4 regions of the Streptomyces sp. CA-243310 genome follow, and region 4 is predicted to be linked to each of the others. Evidence: riboswitches for the same ligand, from Rfam matches in the RefSeq annotation. Region 4 holds a riboswitch; each other region holds the start of a gene.
What was found. A riboswitch is a leader RNA that binds a small molecule or an ion and turns the genes downstream of it on or off. The one in region 4 is predicted to bind cobalamin.
Positions count from the first base shown of each region.

Region 1: another riboswitch for cobalamin. It lies ahead of ACQEVM_RS13505 (ABC transporter substrate-binding protein); the one in region 4 lies ahead of ACQEVM_RS18040 (hypothetical protein).
Region 2: another riboswitch for cobalamin. It lies ahead of ACQEVM_RS06690 (ribonucleoside-diphosphate reductase subunit alpha); the one in region 4 lies ahead of ACQEVM_RS18040 (hypothetical protein).
Region 3: another riboswitch for cobalamin. It lies ahead of ACQEVM_RS07660 (energy-coupling factor ABC transporter permease); the one in region 4 lies ahead of ACQEVM_RS18040 (hypothetical protein).

Region 1 is NZ_JBNJMF010000001.1:3,013,760-3,019,284, forward strand. Features, by position in the region: gene ACQEVM_RS13495 (tRNA(His) guanylyltransferase Thg1 family protein) at 189-974, opposite strand; gene ACQEVM_RS13500 (hypothetical protein) at 1,217-1,627, opposite strand; cobalamin riboswitch at 1,693-1,831, shown strand; gene ACQEVM_RS13505 (ABC transporter substrate-binding protein) at 1,867-2,862, shown strand; gene ACQEVM_RS13510 (FecCD family ABC transporter permease) at 2,859-3,926, shown strand; gene ACQEVM_RS13515 (ABC transporter ATP-binding protein) at 3,923-4,753, shown strand; gene ACQEVM_RS13520 (VOC family protein) at 4,832-5,221, opposite strand; gene ACQEVM_RS13525 (N,N-dimethylformamidase beta subunit family domain-containing protein) at 5,428-5,525, opposite strand, start outside.
Region 2 is NZ_JBNJMF010000001.1:1,400,309-1,405,833, forward strand. Features, by position in the region: gene ACQEVM_RS06690 (ribonucleoside-diphosphate reductase subunit alpha) at 1-2,332, opposite strand, end outside; cobalamin riboswitch at 2,500-2,623, opposite strand; gene ACQEVM_RS06695 (GNAT family N-acetyltransferase) at 2,675-3,172, opposite strand; gene ACQEVM_RS06700 (YbdD/YjiX family protein) at 3,324-3,521, opposite strand; gene ACQEVM_RS06705 (carbon starvation CstA family protein) at 3,527-5,525, opposite strand, start outside.
Region 3 is NZ_JBNJMF010000001.1:1,619,623-1,625,147, reverse strand. Features, by position in the region: gene ACQEVM_RS07670 (AMIN-like domain-containing (lipo)protein) at 1-484, shown strand, start outside; gene ACQEVM_RS07665 (flavodoxin family protein) at 562-1,275, opposite strand; cobalamin riboswitch at 1,415-1,611, shown strand; gene ACQEVM_RS07660 (energy-coupling factor ABC transporter permease) at 1,641-2,345, shown strand; gene ACQEVM_RS07655 (energy-coupling factor ABC transporter substrate-binding protein) at 2,342-2,683, shown strand; gene cbiQ (cobalt ECF transporter T component CbiQ) at 2,687-3,436, shown strand; gene ACQEVM_RS07645 (energy-coupling factor ABC transporter ATP-binding protein) at 3,433-4,254, shown strand; gene ACQEVM_RS07640 (PadR family transcriptional regulator) at 4,344-4,928, shown strand; gene ACQEVM_RS07635 (EF-hand domain-containing protein) at 4,973-5,185, opposite strand; gene ACQEVM_RS07630 (tRNA-dependent cyclodipeptide synthase) at 5,439-5,525, shown strand, end outside.
Region 4 is NZ_JBNJMF010000002.1:116,681-122,205, reverse strand. Features, by position in the region: gene ACQEVM_RS18045 (prenyltransferase/squalene oxidase repeat-containing protein) at 1-1,775, opposite strand, end outside; cobalamin riboswitch at 2,099-2,227, shown strand; gene ACQEVM_RS18040 (hypothetical protein) at 2,344-3,756, shown strand; gene ACQEVM_RS18035 (GNAT family N-acetyltransferase) at 4,313-4,858, shown strand; partial or broken gene ACQEVM_RS18030 (IS701 family transposase) at 4,993-5,525, opposite strand, start outside.

The DNA of each region.
Region 1 (5,525 bases), on a different contig from region 4:
GGGAACGGTCGTGGAGACAGGCGTTCTGCCGATGTCGGGCGGACATGGGTCCGCCCGTCGGTCGCTGTCCCCGAGGGGTCCGACGGGCGGCATCCGAGTAGCACCGCAGCCCGCGGTCAATCGCTCGAATGTGTCAGGCCAGCCTAGGGCCGGTCACTGACAACGGCCGGGCGGGCGGGCGGCAGCGGTCAGGCGGGACGGTCGCCGAGGCCCGGCATCGCCGGGATCGTGCCGACCGGCCAACCGTCGATGTCGGCGGTGAAGTGCGGAGCGGGCACGGTTTCCCACCAGGAGCGGACCGCCGCGGTCACGTGCTCCGCCCCGGTCCGCGGGTCCACGTGGGTCGTTTCCCGTTCACCGCTCCTGCGTACCGCGATCCGTCCTCGTTTGCAGCCGTCGGGGTAGTCGTTCCAGTCGACCCCGGCCTCCGACCGCAGCAACTCGCGCATGCCGCCGGACGAAACGCCGTGCAGCCGCTCGTGGGGGAAATGGTTCTGCGCGGCCCTGCCGATGCTGTTGCGCACCGCGTCCCGCTGCCGCCACCGGAAGTAGTGGGCGACCTCGACGGGGTCGGAGAGGGTGAACAGGCGGGCGTCGAACAGGGCCCGCCCGCCCGGACGTCGCTCGTTGAGCACCGCCGTGGCCAGCGAGGCCGCGACGGACAACTGCTTCGCGACCACGCCGCCGAACCACGGCTCGGTGCCCGCACTGCCGAAGTCGGTGTACAGGACACTGATCTCGTCGGACTGCGTGTACGAGAACCGGGCCCCCGCGATCTCCGCGCACAGGGCCTCGGCGACCGCGTCCATGTCGGCCATGAAGGCCTCGTCGAAGGGGCGGGTCGCTCCCCGTGTGTAGGTGCGGAACGCGCGGCCGTCGACCCGGAGCAATGTGTAGGTGCGACGTGGCAGGACCGCACGGTGCGCCGCCTCGTACCGCTTCATCCGGTCACCCAATGCCGTGCCGTCCGCCATGTCGTCCCTTCGTCCGTGTTGCCCCAGTCTGGCACGCACGGGCTCGCGGGTCCGGAATACGACGATCGGGACGACCGGGCCCCGTGGCCGGCCCCCTCGTCCGCGCGGGCGCGCGGCGGCCCTCCCGTGGGGAGAGCGGGAGGGACGCGCGCCCGGGATGGTCCGGGAGCACACCGTATGCCCGCGTGTACGGGCGCGGGTAGGCATATGACAAGGGGAATTCCGGATGGCGGCGACGGGGCCTAGGCGTCGGAGCCACCCTCGTCGAGACCCTCGTCGGGCAGGTCGTGGCCGAGGCCGTGGTCGTAGGCTCCCGCCTCGACGCGCAGCGCCAGCTCGCGCAGTACGTCCATCGAGCTGACGTCCGTCCGGCCGGAGTCGTGGACCGCCGCCAGCGCACTGAACGCCGCGGCGAAGGATCCGACGATCGTGTGCATGGCGGGAGCCAGCGTCTCCCCGACGATGCGACCCACCTGGAGGGGAGTCGCGTCGGCCGGCACGCTGAAGTGCGGCATCATCTCGCTCAGCAACAGGGTGACGACACCCGGCTCCGAGGGGGGACCGGCCTCGCCGCCGGCCTCGTGAGACCTGCGGACTTCCTGGGACTCCGTGAGGATCCCGATGACTCGCTTCATGATTTCCGCGCGCTCCATCCGGGGAGGGTAGCCCGTGCGGGGACGGCGGGTGAGGGGTTCTCGCGGGCCGGTTCGCCGCCGGGTGTCTGGCAGACTGGGCAGCGTTCTCCCAGGCGGTGCAGGACAGGAAACCGGTGCGAATCCGGTGCGGTCCCGCCACTGTGACCGGAGCCCGTCCGCGGGATCCGGGAGTCAGACACTGACGCACCGCCTCTTCACTTCGACCGGGGACGCGGATCCCCCGGAGAGGCTTCGCCATGTCGCGCTCGCGCACCGTTCTGCGCTCCCTCATACCCCTCGCGCTGCTGGCGCCCCTGGCCGCCTGCGGGGGCTCGCCGGGCGGGAAGGGCTCGGGGTCGGACGCGGCCTCCGGCACGGCGCCCGGGTTCCCGTACACCGTCACCAACTGTGGTGTGAGCACCACCTATCAGGCTCCGCCCCGTCGCGCGGTCACCATGAACCAGCACGCCACCGAGATCATGCTGGCGCTGGGGCTGGAGCAGAGGATCGTCGGCACCGCCTACCTGGACGACGCGATCCTGCCCGCCTACCGACCCGCCTACGACCGGATCAAGGTGCTGGCCAAGGAGTACCCCTCCAAGGAGGTCCTCCTCAACGCCGACCCCGACTTCGTGTACGGCGGCTACTCCAGCGCCTTCGACAAGGCGCAGGGACGCGACCGCGGGGGACTGGCCGCCTCGGGCATCGACTCCCGTCTCAACGTGGAGTACTGCGGCACCGGTCCGGTGGGACTGGAGCAGCTCAAGACCGAGATCACCGAAGTGGCACGCACCTTCGGAGTGCCGGAGCGCGGTGCGGCGCTGATCGAGGATCAGCAGCGGCGCATCGCCGCCGTCACCGCACGCGTCAAGGACAAGTCCGAGCCGGCCGTCTTCGCCTACGACTCGGGCGAGGCCTCCGCCTCGACCTCGGGGGGCACCGGCATCGGCAACGAGATCGTCTCCCTGGCCGGCGGGACGAACGTGTTCGCCGACCTCGACGACACCTTCGGCGACGTGTCCTGGGAGAAGGTCATCGAACGCAAGCCCGAGGTCATCCTGATCTATGACTACGCGGGGACCACCGTCGAGGCCAAGAAGCAGCGCCTGTTGAACGACCCGGCTCTCGCGCAGGTTCCCGCGATCAGGAACAAGCGGTTCGTGGTGCTCCCGCTGTCCACGGCCGTCCTCGGCGTGCGCGTCGCCGACGCCACCGAGTCCCTGGGGCGCCAACTGCACCCCGACGCCGCGTGAGCCCGCGCCGTACCCCGGTCGTCCTCGTCCTGCTCGCCGCCGCCCTGGTGGTCTCCGCCCTCGCGGGCCTCGCGCTGGGCGCGGTACGGATGGCCCCGGGCCAGGTGATCGACGTCCTCCTCGCAGGACCAGGACCAGGACCAGGACCAGGACCAGGACCCGGAGCGGGAGCCGGCGGTGGAGCCGCCGGTGCCATCGTGTGGGACGTACGGATGCCCCGCCTCCTCCTCGGCGCCGTCGTCGGCGCCGGACTCGCCGTGGCCGGAACCGTGTTGCAGGCCCTCGTGCGCAACCCACTCGCCGACCCCTTCCTGCTCGGCGCGTCCTCCGGAGCGTCGGCGGGAGCCGTACTGGTCATCGTCCTCGGCGCCGGAGTCCTCGACTCCGCGGGCGGGGCGGCGGTACCCGTCGCCGCGTTCGCGGGATCCATGGGCGCGCTCGTCGCCGTCTACGCGATGGCCCGGCGGGGCGGCACCATGACCACCGGCCGGCTGATCCTGGCCGGGGTCGCCGTCCAATACGTCCTGTCCGCCCTCACCAGCCTGGTCCTGGTCCTGGCCGCACACCCCGACCAGATCCGTAGCGTCCTCTTCTGGACCCTCGGCGGTCTCGGCGGGGCCCGCTGGGACGAACTGGCCCTGCCCTCGGTCGCGCTGCTCCTCGGTACCGGCCTGCTGATCGCCCTCGCACGCCCCCTGGACCTCCTGCTCGCGGGGGAGGAGGGCGCGCACACCCTGGGCCTGGACACCGCTCGGTTCCGGGCGGCGGTCTTCGTCCTCGCCTCGCTCGTCATCGGGGTGCTGGTCGCCTACAGCGGGGCCATAGGCTTCGTCGGCCTGATGGTGCCGCACGCCGCCCGCATGGTGGTGGGCGCCGGACACCGGGCGCTGCTGCCGGTGGCCGCGCTGGGCGGGGCCGTGTTCCTGACCCTGGCGGACCTGGTCGCGCGGACCGCGGCGGCGCCCGAGGAGATACCGGTCGGCGTGGTCACCGCGCTGGTCGGCGGGCCGTTCTTCCTGTGGATGCTCCGCAGGTCCACCCGGACCGAGGGGGTGGCCGGATGAACCCGTCGACAGGACGACCGGTGGAACTCGCCGTCGAGGACGTGGGCTACGAGATCCACGGCCGGACCCTGCTGCACGGAGTGGACCTCACCGCCCGCCCCGGCGAGACCGTCGGCGTGGTCGGCCCCAACGGAAGTGGCAAGACCACACTGCTGCGCTGCGTCCACGGCGCCCTGCGGCCCACCTCCGGCCGGGTGTTGCTGGACGGCGCCGACGCGGGGTCCATGGGCGTGAAGGAACGGGCCCGACGGGTGGCGGTGGTGCCACAGGAAGCCTCCGGAACGTTCGGGTTGACGGTCCGTGAGGTCGTCGCCATGGGGCGCAGCCCCCACAAGCGGTTCTGGGAGCAGGACGGCCCCGACGACGTCCGACGTGTCGCGGAGGCCCTGGAGGCCGTCGGGGCGGCCGGCTTCGCCGCCCGCCGGTTCGACGAACTCTCCGGCGGCGAACGCCAACGCGCCCTGGTGGCCCGCGCGCTCGTCCAGGATCCCGGCCTGCTGGCCCTCGACGAACCGACCAACCACCTGGACATCCGACACCAGTTGGAGATCCTGACCCTGGTCCGCGCCCTGCCGGCGACCGGCCTGCTGGTCCTGCACGACCTCAACCTGGCCGCGTCCTTCTGCGACCGGCTGTACGTGCTGGAAGCCGGCCGGGTGGTCGCCTCGGGGACCCCGGGCGAGGTGCTCACCGAGGATCTGCTGGCACGGGTGTACGGGGTACGGACCCGGGTCGGACCGCACCCGACGACGGGCGGCCCGAGCATCCTGTACCTGCCGCCGGACGCCCGCGGCACCTGCGACGGCCGGCCGGCCGGCCGTCGCTGACGGCAGGCGCCCGGTCGGGGGACGCGGGTGTCCCCGACCGATCCGCCCTGCCCGACCGACCGCCCGGCCCTTCCTGGCTCAGCCCTGGAAGCCGTACGGGCGGGTGATCAGTTCCAACCAGTGGCCGGACGGGTCGGGGAAGTAGACGCCGCTGCCCCCGTCGTTGTGGTTGATCTCGCCCGGGTGCCTGCGATGCGGATCTGCGTAGTACTCGGTTCCCGCCGCCTTGATCTTCTCGTAGGCCGCGTCGAACACGTCCTGGGAGACGAGGAACGCGTAGTGCTGGGGAGTGATGGACTCGCCGGGGGCGGCGGTCGCGAAGTCCAGGGTGACGCCGTTTCCGGTCTCGACGGGGATGAAGGGACCCCACTCGGTCCCGACCTCCAGACCCAGGATGTCGGCGAGGTACTCGGCGGACCATCGGTTGTCACGGCTGTGGACGATCGTGTGGTTCAGCTCTACTGACATGGGTGGATGCCTCCGAAAGGCATGTCACGGCGCCTCCATGCCTCACCCGGTCGGTGACCGACACGCGACGCCGTCCGCACGAGCCTAAGCACACGGATCGGGCCGGGTCCATCGGTATTCGGTCGAATGAGGCGCCGCGGAGCGGGGTGCCGGGGACGGTGGTGTCGGGAACGGTGCCGACGACCCCGTCGGGAACGTCCGCCCGATCAGGAACGTCCGTACACCGAATCGACGTTGTCCCGCGCGGGACGCGTCCGCCCTGCCGGCCCGGCGGCGAAGACCCGCAGCAGGTTCTCCGTCACCC
Region 2 (5,525 bases), on a different contig from region 4:
GGGTGGCCGCCGCCGGGACGGCGGAGCCGGACGCCGCGCGGGCGATCTTCGTCGCCGGGCGCGAGCGCAGGTAGTACGTGGTCTTCAGGCCCTGCTTCCAGGCGTACGAGTACATCGAGGACAGCTTCCCGATGGTCGGCGTCTCCAGGAACAGGTTCAGCGACTGCGACTGGTCGAGGAACGGCGTACGGGCCGCCGCCATGTCGATCAGGCCGCGCTGCGGGATCTCCCACGCCGTGCGGTACAGCTCGCGCACCTCGGCCGGGATCCAACCGAAGCCCTGCACCGACCCGCTGGCCTCGCGCAGCGCCTCGCGGGACTGGGCGTCCCACACGCCGAGCCGCTTCAGCTCGGCCACCAGGTAGGCGTTCACCTGGAGGAACTCACCGCTGAGCGTCTCGCGCTTGAAGAGGTTGGAGACCTGGGGCTCGATGCACTCGTACACACCGGCGATCGACGCGATCGTCGCGGTCGGGGCGATGGCGAGGAGCAGCGAGTTGCGCATGCCGGAGGTCGCGACCCGGGCGCGCAGCGCCTCCCAGCGCTCCGGCCAGTTCAGCTCGGTGTCGTAGTGGTCCGGGTGCAGGACGCCGCGGGCGGTACGGGTCTGCTCCCAGGCGGGGAGCGGGCCGTTGCGCTCGGCGAGGTCGCAGGAGGCCTCGTACGCGGCCAGCATGATCCGCTCGGAGAGCTTCGTGGACAGCGCCCGCGCCTCGGGGGAGTCGAAGGGCAGCCGCAGCTGGAAGAAGACGTCCTGGAGGCCCATCGCGCCCAGACCCACCGGACGCCAGCGGGCGTTGGAACGGCCGGCCTGCTCGGTCGGGTAGAAGTTGATGTCCACCACGCGGTCGAGGAAGGTCACGGCGGTGCGGACGGTCGCGTCCAGCCGCTCCCAGTCGATGTCGCCGTCGACCACGAACGCGCCGAGGTTGACCGAACCGAGGTTGCAGACGGCCGTCTCGCCGTCGTTGGTGACCTCGATGATCTCGGTGCACAGGTTCGAGGAGTGGACGACGGTGCCCGGCTCCGCGGTCTGGTTCGCCGTGCGGTTGGAGGCGTCCTTGAACGTCATCCAGCCCTGGCCGGTCTGCGCGAGGGTGCGCATCATCCGGCCGTACAGCTCCCGGGCGGGCATGGTCTTGCGGGCCAGGCCGGCCGCCTCGGCCTTGCGGTAGGCGGCGTCGAAATCGTCGCCCCACAGGTCCACCAGCTCGGGGACCTCGGCCGGGGAGAACAGCGACCAGTCGGAGTCGGCGTTGACCCGGCGCATGAACTCGTCCGGCACCCAGTGGGCCAGGTTCAGGTTGTGCGTGCGGCGCTGGTCCTCGCCGGTGTTGTCGCGCAGCTCCAGGAACTCCTCGATGTCCGCGTGCCAGGTCTCCAGGTAGACGGCGGCGGCGCCCTTGCGCCGGCCGCCCTGGTTCACGGCCGCGACGGAGGCGTCGAGGGTCTTCAGGAACGGCACGATGCCGTTGGAGTGGCCGTTGGTGCCGCGGATCAGCGAACCGCGGGCGCGGATGCGGGAGTACGACAGGCCGATGCCGCCGGCGTGCTTCGACAGGCGGGCGACCTGGTGGTAGCGGTCGTAGATCGAGTCGAGCTCGTCCAGCGGGGAGTCCAGCAGGTAGCAGGAGGACATCTGCGGGTGCCGGGTGCCGGAGTTGAAGAGGGTGGGGGAGGACGGCAGGTAGTCGAGGCGGCTCATCAGCCGGTACAGCGAGGCCACTTCCTCGACGGCCTGGACCGTCTCGTTCTCCGCGAGACCACAGGCCACGCGCAGCATGAAGTACTGGGGGGTCTCGATGACCTGGCGGGTGATCGGGTGGCGCAGCAGGTAGCGGCTGTGCAGGGTGCGCAGGCCGAAGAACCCGAAGCGGTCGTCGGCGCCCTCGGCGAGCGCGTGCTCGACCAGCGCGTTCAGCCTGCTCGCGTGGGTCGCCACGAACTCGGCCGTGCGGTCGGCGATCAGGCCCTCGCGGTGGCCGACCTCGACGGAGGCGGAGAACGAGGTGGACCCCTGGCCCGCGGCCTCGTCGCGGACGGCGAGCGTCAGCAGGCGCGCGGCCAACCGGGAGTACGCGGGGTCCTCGGAGATCAGACCCGCGGCGGCCTCGGTGGCCAGCCCGCGCAGTTCGGCCTCGTCGGCGGCGGAGCTGCGACCGCGCAGGGCGGCGGCGGCGACGCGGCCGGGGTCGGTGTCGGGAAGGTCGGCCGTCAGCTCGGTCAGGGTGCGCAGCAGCGCGGCCCCGGGTCCCCCGGACGTGATCGCGGTCTCGATCGCGGACTCGGACGGAACGGACTCTGCGCGCGGTGCGGAGGGCGCGATGGTCACGGGGGGAGCTCTCCCTTGCTCGGCTCCGGGAACACCGACGGCGCGGGCGCGAGCGGGCGCATGCGGACCGCGCACGCTCCGGCCCGGACAGGGCGGGCGGTACGTGCACCGCATGGCGTCCACCGGCCCAACCGCGAGGCCCGGACGTGTCTGCACCCGGTTCGGTCGAGCCGGGCGCGCTGTCGACAGGTCCTCGGACTTGTAGTTGCACGAATGGGTGCACTTCACACCGTTGCGGGACAGTTCCGGATTCGCACCGGATTCCCCTGCGACGACAGCGAGCACGAGCATACATGTGGGGGCGGGTGGATGCGTGACCCCCCACATGTTGTGTCGGCGTGGTTACAGCTCCAGACGGTAGGTCAGGAGGGTGAGGCCCGGGATCGGGGCCCAGTCTCGTTCTGGTGTTCGGGTGAAGCCGAGGCGCTCGTAGATCCTGTGCGCCCCCGCCATCGACCTCTGGGTCGACAACACCAGGTGCGTCACACCCTCCAGGGCCCTCGCCCGGGCCATGCACGCCCGCACCAGGGCCTCGCCCGCGCCGCGTCCGCGCGCCTCGCCGGCGACGGCCAACATCCGGAACTCCGCCTCGCCCGGGCCGGCGATGTCGGCCAGCGGGCTCGTGTTCGAGGCGAACGTCACTCCGCCGAGGACCGTGCCGTCGTGGTCCGCGACGAGCACCTCCCCGGAGGCGGCCCGGCCGGCCACGTCGCGCAGCACGTTCAGGTACGCGGCGTCCTCGTTGAAGTCCAGCAGCCCGTCGTCCAGGTAGGCCTGCGCGGTGATGTCGCCGAGCTCTTCGAATTCGGCGACCGATGCCGCCCTGATCACGATGTCCATGCCGTCGAGTGTGTCGGACGGGCGGGCGAGGGGTCGCACGTGTCCACGGACGGGGAGGCGAAGGGGGCGCGCCCCCTTCGCGGACGGGCACGCGAAAGGGCCGCCGGGTTCCCGGGGGAACGCGGCGGCCCTTCGAGGGCCCCGGACGGGGTCAGCAGCAGCGGAAGCCCTCGCGCGGGTCGGCTTCGCGGGCGTCGGTGCGGGCCCGCTCGAAGGCGCGCCGGGTCATGACCTCGGCGTCGGCGTCGTGCGCGCGGGCGTGCGCGACGTACCGGTCGTACGCGGCCTCGCCCGAGAACTCGCGGACGTAGAACCGGGTCTTCGCCCACGCCCCGCGCACGGCCGTCAGGCCGCTCACGCGACCGGTTCCCGGGTCTTGCCGCCGCCGGAGTCGAGGCCCGCCGCGGCGAGTTCCGCCCGTTCCTCGGGGGTGGCGATCAGGCCGGCCGGGGCGACGATCCTCGACTCGGTCCACGGGGTCTCGGTGAGGGTGACCGTCTCCGGCTTGCGGACGGCCTTGACGCAGGTGCGGGCCGCGTCCAGCAGCACGATGATGATCAGGACCGCGAACAGCACCGACAGGACGCCGTCCACCGTGGCGTTGGTGACCACGGTGTGCATCTCGCCCATGTTCTTGGCGGGCTTGAGCACCTTCCCGGCCTCGATGCCGTCCTGGTACAGGTCCCGCTGCGCGAAGAACCCGATCTTCGGGTTGTCGGAGAAGATCTTCTGGTAGCTGGCGGTGAGGGTGACCGCCACGTCCCAGGCCAGGGGGACGCCCGTCACCCAGGCCCACTTCAGTCGGCCCGACTTGATCAACAGTGTGGTGCAGACGGCCAGGGCCACCGCCGCGAGGAGCTGGTTCGCGATGCCGAACAGCGGGAAGAGCTGGTTGATGCCGCCCAGCGGGTCGCTGACGCCGACCCACAGGAAGTAGCCCCAGCCACCGACGACGACCGCACTCGCGATCCACACGCCCGGCTTCCAGCTGACGTCCTTGAAGGACTTGTGCACGTTGCCGAGGGTGTCCTGGAGCATGAACCGGCCGACCCGGGTGCCCGCGTCGACGGTGGTCAGGATGAACAGCGCCTCGAACATGATGGCGAAGTGGTACCAGAAGGCCTTCATCCCGGCGCCGCCGATGACCGACGAGAAGATCTCCGACATTCCGAGTGCGAAGGTCGGCGCGCCGCCCGTCCGCGACAGCAGGCTGGTCTCCTCCACGTCCTTCGCCGCCTGGGCGAGGGCCTCCGGCGAGATGGCGAAGCCGAAGTTCGTCACCGCCTGCGAGGCGGTCTCGACGGTGGTGCCGACCACGCCGGCGGGGGAGTTGACCGCGAAGAACAGTCCGGGCTCGATGATGCACGCCGCGATCACCGCCATGACGGCGACGAAGGACTCGGTGAGCATCGCGCCGTAGCCGATGACCTGGACCTGGGTCTCCTTCTGGATCATCTTCGGGGTGGTGCCCGAGGAGACCAGGGAGTGGAAGCCCGACAGCGCGCCGCAGGCGATGGTGATGAACACGAAGGGGAACATGGAACCGGCGAAGACCGGTCCGTCGCCGCGTGAGGCGAACTCGGTCACCGCGGGCATCTTCAGCATCGGCATGGCGATGACCACGCCCACCGCGAGCAGCGCGATGGTACCGACCTTCATGAAGGTGGAGAGGTAGTCGCGGGGCGCGAGCAGCATCCACACCGGCAGCACCGACGCCACGAAGCCGTACGCGACCATCCAGATGACGAGGGTCTGCTTGTCGAGCGTGAAGAACTCGGCGAGCGAGGAGTCCGCGACCCAGCCGCCCGAGACGATGGCGAGCAGCAGCAGGGCGACGCCGATCAGGGAGACCTCGGTGACGCGCCCGGGGCGCAGCACGCGCAGGTAGAAGCCCATGAGCAGGGCGATGGGGATGGTCATGCCGATGGAGAAGACGCCCCAGGGGGAGTCCGCCAGGGCGTTGACGATGACCAGTGCCAGCACGGCGAGCAGGATGATCATGATGGCGAACACGGCGACCAGGGCGGCGGCTCCGCCCACCGGGCCGATCTCGTCACGGGCCATCTGTCCGAGCGAACGGCCGTTGCGCCGGGTCGAGAAGAAGAGCGTGACCATGTCCTGGACCGCCCCGGCGAAGATCACGCCCGCGACGATCCAGATCGTGCCCGGGAGGTAGCCCATCTGCGAGGCGAGCACCGGGCCGACCAGCGGGCCCGCGCCGGCGACGGCGGCGAAGTGGTGACCGAAGAGCACGCGACGGTCGGTGGGGTGGAAGTCGACACCGTTGTCGAGGCGTTCGGCCGGGGTCGCCCGGGTCTTGTCCACCTTCAGTACGCGGTTCGCGATGAAGCGC
Region 3 (5,525 bases), on a different contig from region 4:
TCAGGTCACCGCACTCGTCACGGGCACGCTGCTCGCCGCCGGAATCGGCCTCGCCGCACCGGCCTCGGCCGCCACCCGCACCCTGTCCACCACGCTGGTCACCAATGCCCGCTTCGGCGGTCACTGCACCTTCGACCGGCTCGTCGTCGACCTCCAGGGGTCCGCTCCCCCGGTCACCGTCACACCCGTTTCCCAACTGGTCTACGACGGGTCCGGCAAGCCCGTGCCGCTGGCCGGGAAGTTCTTCCTGGAGATCCGGCTGCACCCGGCGGCCGGGCACACCGACGCCGGCCAGAACGTCTACCAGGGGCCCCGCCTACAGAAGATCAACCTGTCCAAGCTCAAGGGCGTGGCCTACACCGGCGACTACGAGGGGTACGTGACCTTCGGCGCCGCCTTCGACACCAAGCCCACCTTCAAGACCGGCGTGCTGCACGCGCCGGAGCGGCTCGTCGTCGACTTCCCGCACCCGGCGACCTGCTGAACCGTCGCCCGGCACACGGGTCGAACGGTCGAGGGGCCCGGGGCGTGCGTCGCCCCGGGCCCCTCGTGTCCTCCTGCCTAGCGGTGCTCCGGATTGGGGAAGTCGAAGCGGCAGCCGGCGTCCCATTCCGAGCGTTGGTTCCCATGGGCGGGCATGCCGCCGGCCCGCTTGAGCAGGGCGGCCAGGTGCATCAGGTTCCAGGTCATGAACGTGGTGTTCCGGTTGGTGAAGTCGTTCTCCGGGCCGCCCGAACCCGGATCGAGGTACGAGGGTCCGGGCCCGGCCTCGCCGATCCAGCCCGCGTCGGCCTGCGGCGGGATCGCGTAGCCGAGGTGCTGGAGGCTGTAGAGGACGTTCATGGCGCAGTGTTTGACGCCGTCCTCGTTGCCGGTGATCAGCGCACCGCCGACCCTGCCGTAGTAGGCGTACTGGCCCCGGTCGTTCAGGATCGAGGAGCAGGCGTAGAGCCGCTCGATGACCTGCTTCATCACGGAGCTGTTGTCGCCGAGCCAGATCGGCCCGCACAGCACGAGGATGTCGGCGTCCATGATCTGGCTGTAGAGGACCGGCCACTGGTCGCTCTCCCAGCCGTGCTCGGTCATGTCGGGCCAGACACCGGTGGCGATGTCGTGGTCCACGGCGCGGATCAGTGAGGTTCGGGCACCGGCCGCCTCCATCACCGCACGGCTCCTGGAGATCAGCCCCTCGGTGTTGCTGGTCTCGGGCGAGCGCTTGAGCGTGCAGTTCACGTAGACGGCGCTGAGGTCTGAGTAGTCGTGTTCGTCGGCCACTCCCCCACCCTGCGCGGGCCGCCGCGCGTGCGCCAGCGGGCCGCGCCCGTCCGGGGGTCACCCGGATCGGCCCTGGTCGGAACGGGTGGGCGGGGGGGTGCGGGAACGGGGTCGGGTTGTTACGGGTCCGCGCGGCCGACTAGGGTCAGCGGGCCTTGGTGTTCGGGAAACCGGTGGAAAACCGGTGCGGCCCTCGCCACTGTGATCGGGAAGTCCGGCTCCACTCCCTTGCGGGAAGCCACTGGGCCCGCGCGGGAGACCGCACGGCCCCGGGAAGGCGGAGTCAGGGCATCAGTACCCGTGAGCCAGGAGACCGGCCAGGGCACGTCGTCCATCCACGAGGTGCTGGAGAGGTCTCCTTACTCATGCATATAGCCGAGGGGTTTCTGCCCCCCTTGCACGCGGTCGCCTGGGGCGCCGCGTCCGCTCCCTTTGTCGTACACGGTGTGCGCGCCCTCACCCGCGAGGTGAAGGCCAACCCCGAGAGCACGCTGCTGCTCGGCGCGTCCGGTGCGTTCACTTTCGTGTTGTCCGCCCTGAAGATCCCTTCGGTGACGGGCAGTTGTTCCCACCCCACCGGCACCGGGCTCGGGGCGATCCTGTTCCGCCCGCCGATCATGGCGGTGCTCGGCACGATCACCCTGCTCTTCCAGGCGCTGCTGCTGGCGCACGGCGGCCTGACCACGCTCGGCGCGAACGTCTTCTCCATGGCCATCGCCGGGCCCTGGGCGGGTTACGGGGTCTACCGGCTGCTCAAGAGGTTCGATCTGCCGCTGATGGTGACCGTCTTCTTCGGCGCGTTCTTCGCGGACCTCGTCACCTACTGCGTGACCAGTGTCCAGCTGGCGCTGGCCTTCCCCGACCCGGGCACCGGTTTCCTCGGGGCGCTCGCCAAGTTCGGCGGCATCTTCGCCGTCACCCAGATCCCGCTGGCCGTCAGCGAGGGCCTGCTGACCGTCCTCGTCATGCGGCTGCTGATGCAGTCGAGCAAGTCGGACCTGGTCCGGCTGGGCGTCGCGAGGCTGACGGCCCGTACCGGGACCAAGCAGGAGGAGGCGGCGGTCCGATGACCAGGAACGCGAAGATCAACACGGTGCTGCTGCTCCTGGTGGCGGCGCTGGCCGTGCTCCCGCTCGCGCTGGGTCTGGGCGAGGGCAAGGAGGAGCCGTTCGCGGGCGCCGACGCGCAGGCGGAGGCGGCCATCACCGAGCTGAAGCCGGACTACGAACCGTGGTTCTCGCCGCTGTACGAACCCCCGTCCGGGGAGATCGAGTCGGCCCTGTTCGCCCTTCAGGCGGCGCTGGGCGCGGGCGTGCTCGCGTACTACTTCGGCGTTCGCAAGGGCCGACGTCAGGGCCTCGCCCAAGCGGGCGCGACCGGTGGCCCGGCCGGCCACGCGGAGTCGTAGGCGGTGCTGCCGATCGACGTGGCTGCGCACGGCAGTCGCTGGCGCCGCCGCCATCCGCTGGAGAAGGCCCTGTTGGGGCTCGGGCTGACGGTCACGGCCGTGGCCCTGCCGCCCTGGCCCGGGGGGCCGCTCGTCGCGGCGGCCACCCTGGTGGTGCTGCTCGGGCCCGCCGGGGTGGCCGGGCGCCAACTGTGGCGGGCCTTCCGGATCCCGCTCGGTTTCTGCTTCACCGGAGCGCTTCCGCTGCTGTTCGCGGTGGGCGGTCCGGCGGGGCTGGTGTCGTGGGCCCCCGACGGGCCCCGGCACGCGGCCGAGCTGCTGTTGCGCACCTCCGCGGCCTCCCTCGGGGTGCTGCTGTTCGCGTTCACCACCCCGGTGTCGGACGTCCTGCCCCGGCTCGTGCGGGCCGGGGTGCCGGCGCCGGTGGTGGACGTGGCCCTGGTCATGTACCGGATCGGGTTCCTGCTGCTGGACTCGATGGCCCAGGTCCGCCGCGCCCAGGCGGCCCGGCTCGGGCACACGGGCCGGGCCGCGGTGTGGCGTTCGCTGGCCGGGCTGGCTGCGACCTCGTTCGTACGGGCCTTCGACCGCGCCGCGCGGCTCCAGGAGGGGCTGGCGGGGCGTGGTTACGACGGCACGCTGCGGGTGCTGGTGCCGCCGGCCACGCTGTCGTGGCGGTTCCTGGCCGCGTCCGGGGCGCTGTCGGCGGCCCTGGTCACCGTGACTCTCACCCTGAAGGGGCTGTACCTGTGAATCCGTTGGTGGAACTGTCCGGCGCGGGCTACGCGTACGAGGACGGGCCCGAGGTCCTCTCCGGCGTGGACTTCGGCATCGTCGAGGGCCGCGCGCTGGTCCTGCTGGGCCGCAACGGCAGCGGCAAGACCACCCTGATGCGGCTGCTCAGCGGGGGGCTGCGGCCGGGTTCGGGCACGTTGCGGCTCGACGGTGCGGTGGTGACGCACGACCGGGCCGGGCTGACCCGGCTGCGGCGGGCGGTGCAGTTGGTGGTCCAGGACCCGGACGACCAGTTGTTCGCCGCCTCGGTGGAGCAGGACGTGTCCTTCGGCCCGATGAACATGGGCCTGGAGCCCGACGAGGTGCGGGGTCGGGTGGACTCGGCGCTCGCCGCCCTGGACATCACGGCGCTGCGGGACCGGCCGACGCACCTGCTCTCGTACGGGCAGCGCAAGCGCGCGGCCATCGCGGGCGCGGTGGCGATGGCCCCGCGCGTGCTGATCCTGGACGAACCGACGGCCGGGCTGGACCCGGACGGGCAGGAGCGGCTCCTGGACGTCCTGGCGGGGCTGCGCACGGCCGGGACCACGGTGGTGATGGCCACGCACGACGTCGACCTGGCGGTTCGCTGGGCCGACGACGCGGCGGTCCTCACCCCGACCGGTGTCCGCGTCGGTCCGGCGGGGGAACTCCTCTCGGATCCCGCGTTGTTGGCCTCGGCCGGGCTGCGTCAGGCGTGGTCCCCGACGGTCACGGCCCTCCTGCGCGCCCACGGCCTGTTGGCCCCGGACGTTCCCGGCCCGAGGACCCCGGAGGCCTTGGCCGCGCTGCGGTGACGGCGCGGGCGCCCGACCGAGCACCTGCGGCGACCGGCGGCGAGGACGGAGCGCGCCGCCGGGATCGACCCCGAACCTAGGATGGCCGCATGTCGCTGCCGCACGCCATCCTCACCGCCCTGCTGGAGAAGCCTTCGTCGGGGCTGGAGCTGACCCGGCGGTTCGACAGGTCGATCGGGTACTTCTGGTCCGCCACGCACCAGCAGATCTACCGGGAGCTGAGCCGGCTGGAGGAGGCCGGGTTGATCAGGGCGTTGCCCGGCGAGGTCCCGGTGCGCGGGCAGCGCAAGGAGTACGAGGTGTTGCCCGCCGGCAGCGCGGAACTGGCCCGGTGGGTCGGCGAGAGCCAGGACCCGAAGGCCATCCGGGACCCCCTGCTGCTGCGGGTGCGCGCGGCGGGCGTGGTGGGGGCTCGGGGGCTCGGGGCGGAACTGCGCCGACATGTGGAGCTGCACCGGGGGCAGTTGGCGGAGTACGAGGCCATCGAGACACGGGACTTCCCGCCGGGACGGGACTCCGACGAGGACCGGCTGCGCCGGCTGGTGCTGCGCGGCGGGATCGGTCTGGAGACCTTCTGGCTGCAATGGCTGGAGGAGGCCCTGACCGAGGTCGAGGACATGGCTCCCCCGCAGGACGGACCGGGGGCGCCCGAGGGACCCGGGGTCACGGCCTGACCGCCTCCGGTCCCGGCAGGGGGCGGAGGCGGTCGGGACGGGGACTACTTGTTCAGGGCGACCCAGAACTCGTCGAAGCTCAGCAGGCCGTCGCCGTTGCTGTCCTTGGATGCGACCACGGCGTCCGCGACCGCGCCGGTGACGAACGCGTCACCCATGGCCTTCATGGCCGCGCTGTACTCGTCGGCCGTGACGAAGCCGTCGCCGTCCGCGTCGAACTTACGGAACGTCGCCCGCGCGCTCTCGATGTCCGCCACTGGGTCCACCCCTTCTTGGTGCTTGTTGACGGCTCAGGGTAGCGCCCGCCCGGGCGGGGCTCGTCCCCGGGTCCCGTTCGGCCGGCAGAAAGAAAGCCAATTACCGCCCGGTAAGGCGGAAGCAATAATTCCGGCCAATAATTCCGGCCTGCACTTGTCACGCTCCGGCATCGCGGCATAACGTACCGACATTGCCGCCACACCAGGAGCGCAGGGCTCCCAGGGACAAGCGGCAACAAGGGCGATCACACAGGTGACGATCACAGCTGACGCATCATTCGAAGTTCTGCCCTTCACCCGCACCTGCCGCCATATCTGGGAAGACGGCGACCATGTGCTC
Region 4 (5,525 bases):
TTGCGCAGGGTGGTGTCGTCCCCGCCGGTGGCGGCCAGTGCGTAGGCGCCGTCGATGGTCATTCCGTAGTCCGCGCGGGCGGGGGAGCCCTCGTAGTAACGGCCCTGGATCAGATTGCCGGGCCTGGTGAGGTACGCCAGCCCCTTCTTGATGTCCGGTCCGTCGCCCGGCGGGACCGTCGGCTTGGGGTCGGTGGGCTTCGGGTCCGTCGGCTTGGGGTCCGTGGGCTTCGGATCGGGCTGCTTCGTGGTCAGTGCCACCAGGTCGCTCTTGGCGGCCGCGACGACGGCCGGCGCGGTGGGGTACAGCCGCGACTCGGTGTCGCCCTCCTCGAAGCCGAAGCCGCCCGCGGGGAACTGCTGCTTGGAGAGCCAGAAGAGGCCCGCGTCGGCGTGCGCGGTGTCGCCGAGAGCGCGCAGGGCCTGGGCCGCCCAGCCGGTGGCGGCCGGGCTGCCGGTGGTCATGTAGGCGGCGGCGGGCCAAGCGCCGGTGGGCAGCTGCGTCTTCCGCAGGTTGGCGCGGGCCTTCTCGACGACCGCCTCGTGGCCACCTGCCCGCTTGAGGGCCAGCACGATCAGCGCGGTGGAACTCGCGTCGCTGTCACACCACCCGCCGGTGCGGATGAGAATGCCGGTGAATCCGCCGTCCTCGCATTGGAGTCCGGTCAGTCGCTTCACGGCGTCGGCCGGGGGCGTCACACCGCCGTTCAGCAGGGCGATGACGGCCATGGCCTGGGCGTCGGACTGGCCGGTGGTGCGGAAGTCGCCCTTGGTGAGGCAGCCGTCGATCGTCTCGCCGTCGCCGATGTCGCGCGGGCAGACGTACTTGACGAGGTCCCCGAGCAGGTCGTGGCCGCCGAAGGCACGGGGATCCCTGCCGGTGGCCTCGGCGACGAGTGCGAGCCGCGCGGCGGCGGTGGCGTCGGGAATCCCGTCCTTGCCGGCCGGGTAGGCATACGCGTCCGTCTGCGCGGGCGTGGCCAGGAAGTCGGCGGCCTTGCGGGCCGCCGGGCTCTGCCGATCGGCGCCCGCGAGGGCGTAGACGACCTCGGTGGTGAGGAGGTGGTTCGGGGTCGTGGCGCCCTCGTCGACGATCCGTTCCCCGTCGGTCAGCCTCCCGCTCACCCAACGCGTGGCAGCGGGCAGGTCCACCGTGCCCGGGGGAACGGACGGGCCCGTGGGGCCGGTCGGGTCGGGGGAGGGCTGTGCGCCGCCCGCGCGGACGTCGTCGGGGGTGAACGTGGGTTTGCCCGACGAGCCGCCGATGTCCGTGCCGCCGAACACCCATGCGTCCACGTCGCCGGGCTTGGGCTTGCGTGCCATCGCTCCCAGGGAGCTGTAGGTCCAGTTCTTCTGGCCGGGCGAGGCGACCCAGTACGACCAGTAGGCGGTCGCCTGCGGGGTCAGGACGCAGTCCTCCTTGTCCGGGGTGGGGTACTGGGTACCGGAGTTGAAGGAGCCGGTGCCGATGCGGCAGATGAAGGCGGGGCCGTCGTGACCGGTGCCCTCGGTGGTGAAACCGGCGTCCCGGAGCAGTTCGTAGCCCGTTGTGAGAGTGGTGTCGCAGCCCCGCTCGACCTTCCCGCCGAAGGGCCCGAAGTCGACGGCGACGATCGCGCCGGTCGTGGCGGTGCACCCCTCGATCGGGTCGGCGACGGCAGAGGTCGTCCCGGTGACGAAGGCCACGCCCGCGCTGACGGTCAGCAGCGTCGCCGATATCAGCGACACCAGCCTCTTTCTTCCCATACGTCGCTCTGCTTGCTCTGCGGTCCCCACCACGGCCCCTCGTGTCAGCCGGGCGGACCAGTACGTGGCAAAGGGCGTCCCTCGCAGGCAAACGCAGCGGGAGCCTTCGAACCACGCCGTAGTCCGCGACGGCGTTTCTCGCTGAAAAACTTGGCTCCAGGCATTCCGGCTCGCCCGGTGGTACCGGGCCTACGGTTGCGGGTCAGCGCCGGAATTCGACCGGCTTCCCCTGGGGCTGAGTGCGTATCAGTCGGAGTGGAACACGCGGATAAAGACAGCGTCAAGGTGGCCTGCGTCTCAGGGCACAGCCCCCGATCGATTCCTTTCGACCTTCCTGACGGTGGCTGGCGGACCCTTGATCACTCGGGTAGCGTCCTGGGCTGCCAGATGGGGGAATCCGGTGGGAAGCCGGAGCTGACGCGCAGCGGTGTGGGACGGCGGGGGCCGTCTCCGAGCCCGAATGCCCATACGGCGTTTGCAGTACAGGAAGCCGTACCACGCGTTCCGGACGGCGGCCCCTCCGGCATGCCCGGCCGTGCGTCCGCACGGTGCCGGGGCGACGGATGCGGTCGGCGTCCGCCGATTCCAGGAGCAGGCCATGTCCCGTCCCCGTACCTCCCGCCGCCTCGCGCTAGCCGTACCCGCCGCGCTCGGCGCGTTCACTCTCACCGCGCTGCCCGCGTTCGCGACCTCGTCGCCCGCGCAGATCGCCACGTCCAAGACCAACGGCATCGCCTACCTCAAGTCCCTGCAGGCGGCAGATGGTTCGTACGCCGGCAGCGGTCTGTCCAACGAGTGGGCGTTCAGCACCTTCGCGGCAACCGGTACGGCCGTCGTCGACGTCTACCCCGCCGGCGACACGACGAAGAATGCCCGTACCGTCTACCGCAACCTGCTGTCGACGGCAGGCTGGCCGTCGGCTTCCCCGGTCGTCACCGACTACGAGCGCGGCACCCTCAACGCGTACGCCGCCGGCATCGACCCGGCCCGCGTCTCGGCCTCCCGCAACCTCGTCGCGAACATCTACTCGCACTGGCAGACCGCGGAGGCGGGCTACTTCGGACCGTCCGGCAACTTCAACGGCACCGTCTTCGCCGCCCTTTCGCTGGGCGGCGCCAAGACTCAGGCAGGGGGCGCCCGTGTCCCGCAGGCACTGACCACCTCGATGGTCACCCGCATCCGCGCCAACCAGCACGTCGACGGGGGCTGGACCTACCAGAAGGGCGAAGGCAACCCCACCGTCCTGAACTCCGCGAGCGACGTCGACATGACCGGCGCCGCCATGGCGGCCCTCTGCGCCTCCGGCGTCCCCAACACCGACACCGACGTCGTCCAGGCGAAGAACTTCCTCAAGAGCACGCTCGTCTCCAACAGCGGCGCCTTCAACTCCCTCTACGGGATCAACACCAGCTCCAACGGCTGGGGCGTCGCGGGTCTCAACGCATGCGGATTCAACCCGCAGACCGGGGACTTCCTCACCGGCAGCGGCAAGACTCCGATCGACTTCCTGATCGCCAACCAGTACAACCCGGCCGGTGGCTTCAAGTACAAGCCCTCCGACACCGTGCCCTCCGCCTATTCCTCCATCGACGCGCTGCGCGCCGTCGCGGGCGGGGGCTTCACGACGGCCCCGCCGGTGCCGGTCACCCCCGGTGCTCCGCAGTGGGTCGCCCAGAGCACCTTCACAGCGGGCACCGCGACCAGGTTGGCGCTGACCGTCGACGACGGCGCGGGCAACCTCAAGGTCTGCTCGGTGGCTTTCACGCCCACCGGTACGACCACGACCCTCGGGGACGTCTTGGCCGCTGCTACCAGTGGTGCAACCCCGTCGGGCTGCGTCACGAGCGTCACTCCCTCCTCGGGCACCGGCACCATCACCAACATCAACGGCAAGGCCAACAGCGGCTCCAACACCTGGAAGGTGAGCGTCGACGGCGCGGCCTTCGCGGGCGCGGCTCGCAACAAGGTGATCAACGTGGGCGACACCATCGCCCTGCGCTGGGGCGCCTGACCTTCGTACACCGGTCGGGGCTGCGGACCTTCGGGACCGCGGCCCCGCCGTGTTCGGATTGGTGAACACACATGCCGAATCAGGGCTGTTTACCCATGAGCCCGGGAGGTCCAAGTTGACGAAGATCGTGCCGCGTCCCGTCGTCATCGACGGGGTGCGGCTGGTGGCCCTCACCGAGGGAGAGTTCGAGAGTCTCGCGGCCTCGCGACGTCAGTTCGGCTCCCACGTCGTACGGTTGCGGATGACGCGTGAGGCACTGATCTCGTTGACCGAGGTCGCCGAGGCCATGTGTTCCCTGCTGAGAGCGGGAGAGCCACCGGCGGGGTCAGCGACCCGGGCTTCCACGAAGACGACGGGTGTGCCTCCGACGGGCCTGCTCAGCGCCTTGGAGGGAGCTGTGGAGCGGGCCCGTCGGGTGGTTGGGACGCGTCCGGACGGGCCCGCTCCAGGAGACCGCAGGCGAAAGCGCTGAACGGGTGACCGTGGCCGACTGGGGCGTGTATCGGAAATGCCTGGTCGCAGATCTCCGCTCGGCGGGCTGTGCTTCCATGCTTTGGTGAATAGCGAGAGTGGTCCTGGAGCCGGCGGAGCGCCGATCCGGCATGTCCGGCGTCGAACAGACTCCGACCTGGGCGCGTGCGTTGAGGTACTTGCCGACGTCCATGGGCAAGACGGCTACCCAGTGAACTGGCCGGACTCTCCCGGCGGCTGGCTGTCCCAGCCGGCACTGCTCGCGGCCTGGGTAGCGGAGCTGGACGGGCGGGTCGTTGGTCACATCGGTCTGTCCCGCAGTGAGCCAGGCGATGCAGCACCGGTCCTGTGGAGCAGTCGCGAGGGCGCGAGCAGCGCACCAGCCGTTGTGGTCAACCGCCTGTTCGTCGCTCCGGCGGCACGAGGCCATGGGATCGGCGCACTCCTGCTGGCCCAGGCGATGCGTGACGCGCAGGAACGCGATCTGCATCCCGTGCTCGACGTCGTGGCCTCCGACGCCTCAGCAGTAGCTCTTTACGAGCGTCTGGGCTGGGAGTTGTTGGCCGCGGTCGAGCAGCAGTGGAGCCCGGAGCAGGCGGTAGTCGTGCATTGTTATGCAGCAGCCGGTTGACCAGGCAGGTCGTAATCGCCAGGTCATGGGCACTCGTTGATGGCCTGAGGCCACACATCGCGAAAGGGGACTGGTGCAGCCACCGCAGTGTGCGAGAGGCTGATCCATCCCAGAGGATCTTCAGCACACGGACACTACGCGCTCATGGCGATACCTGGAACGTCAGAGCAGTCTTGTCGTCCACGTGGATGAGTTCGCCGGGCCGCTCGCGTTCGTAGCGGCAGCTGCCTACCGAAGACGGTCAGGCGGGCACTACGGTGGGAAACGAAGTCAAAGGCGGGCCGGATGGCGAGCGTGATGAACAGCCGTTGGATCTCGTTGCAGGTGAGCGGTATGAGGGCGTCTGGTGCGGGATCGCGGTCGTGTTCGTTCGCGCGGACGACGGCGAGGAAGGCGTGCGCGAGCATGGCCAGGGTGACCCAGCGGGACCAGGACGGGTAGCGGCGGACCTGGTGCTCGTCCAAGGCCGCCAGGCCCTTGCCGGACTGCAAAAACTCCTCGACCCGCCACCTTGATCCAGCGACGCGCACCAGGGTGGTTAGCGGCACTGCGGCGGCCGGCGAGTAGCAGCGGTAGTAAGCGAGTTCGCCGGTGCTGCGGTTGCGGCGGATCAGCAACTGCCGGCTCCCGGGCCGGGGGTCGGTGAGGTCGATGACGGCCCAGTCGT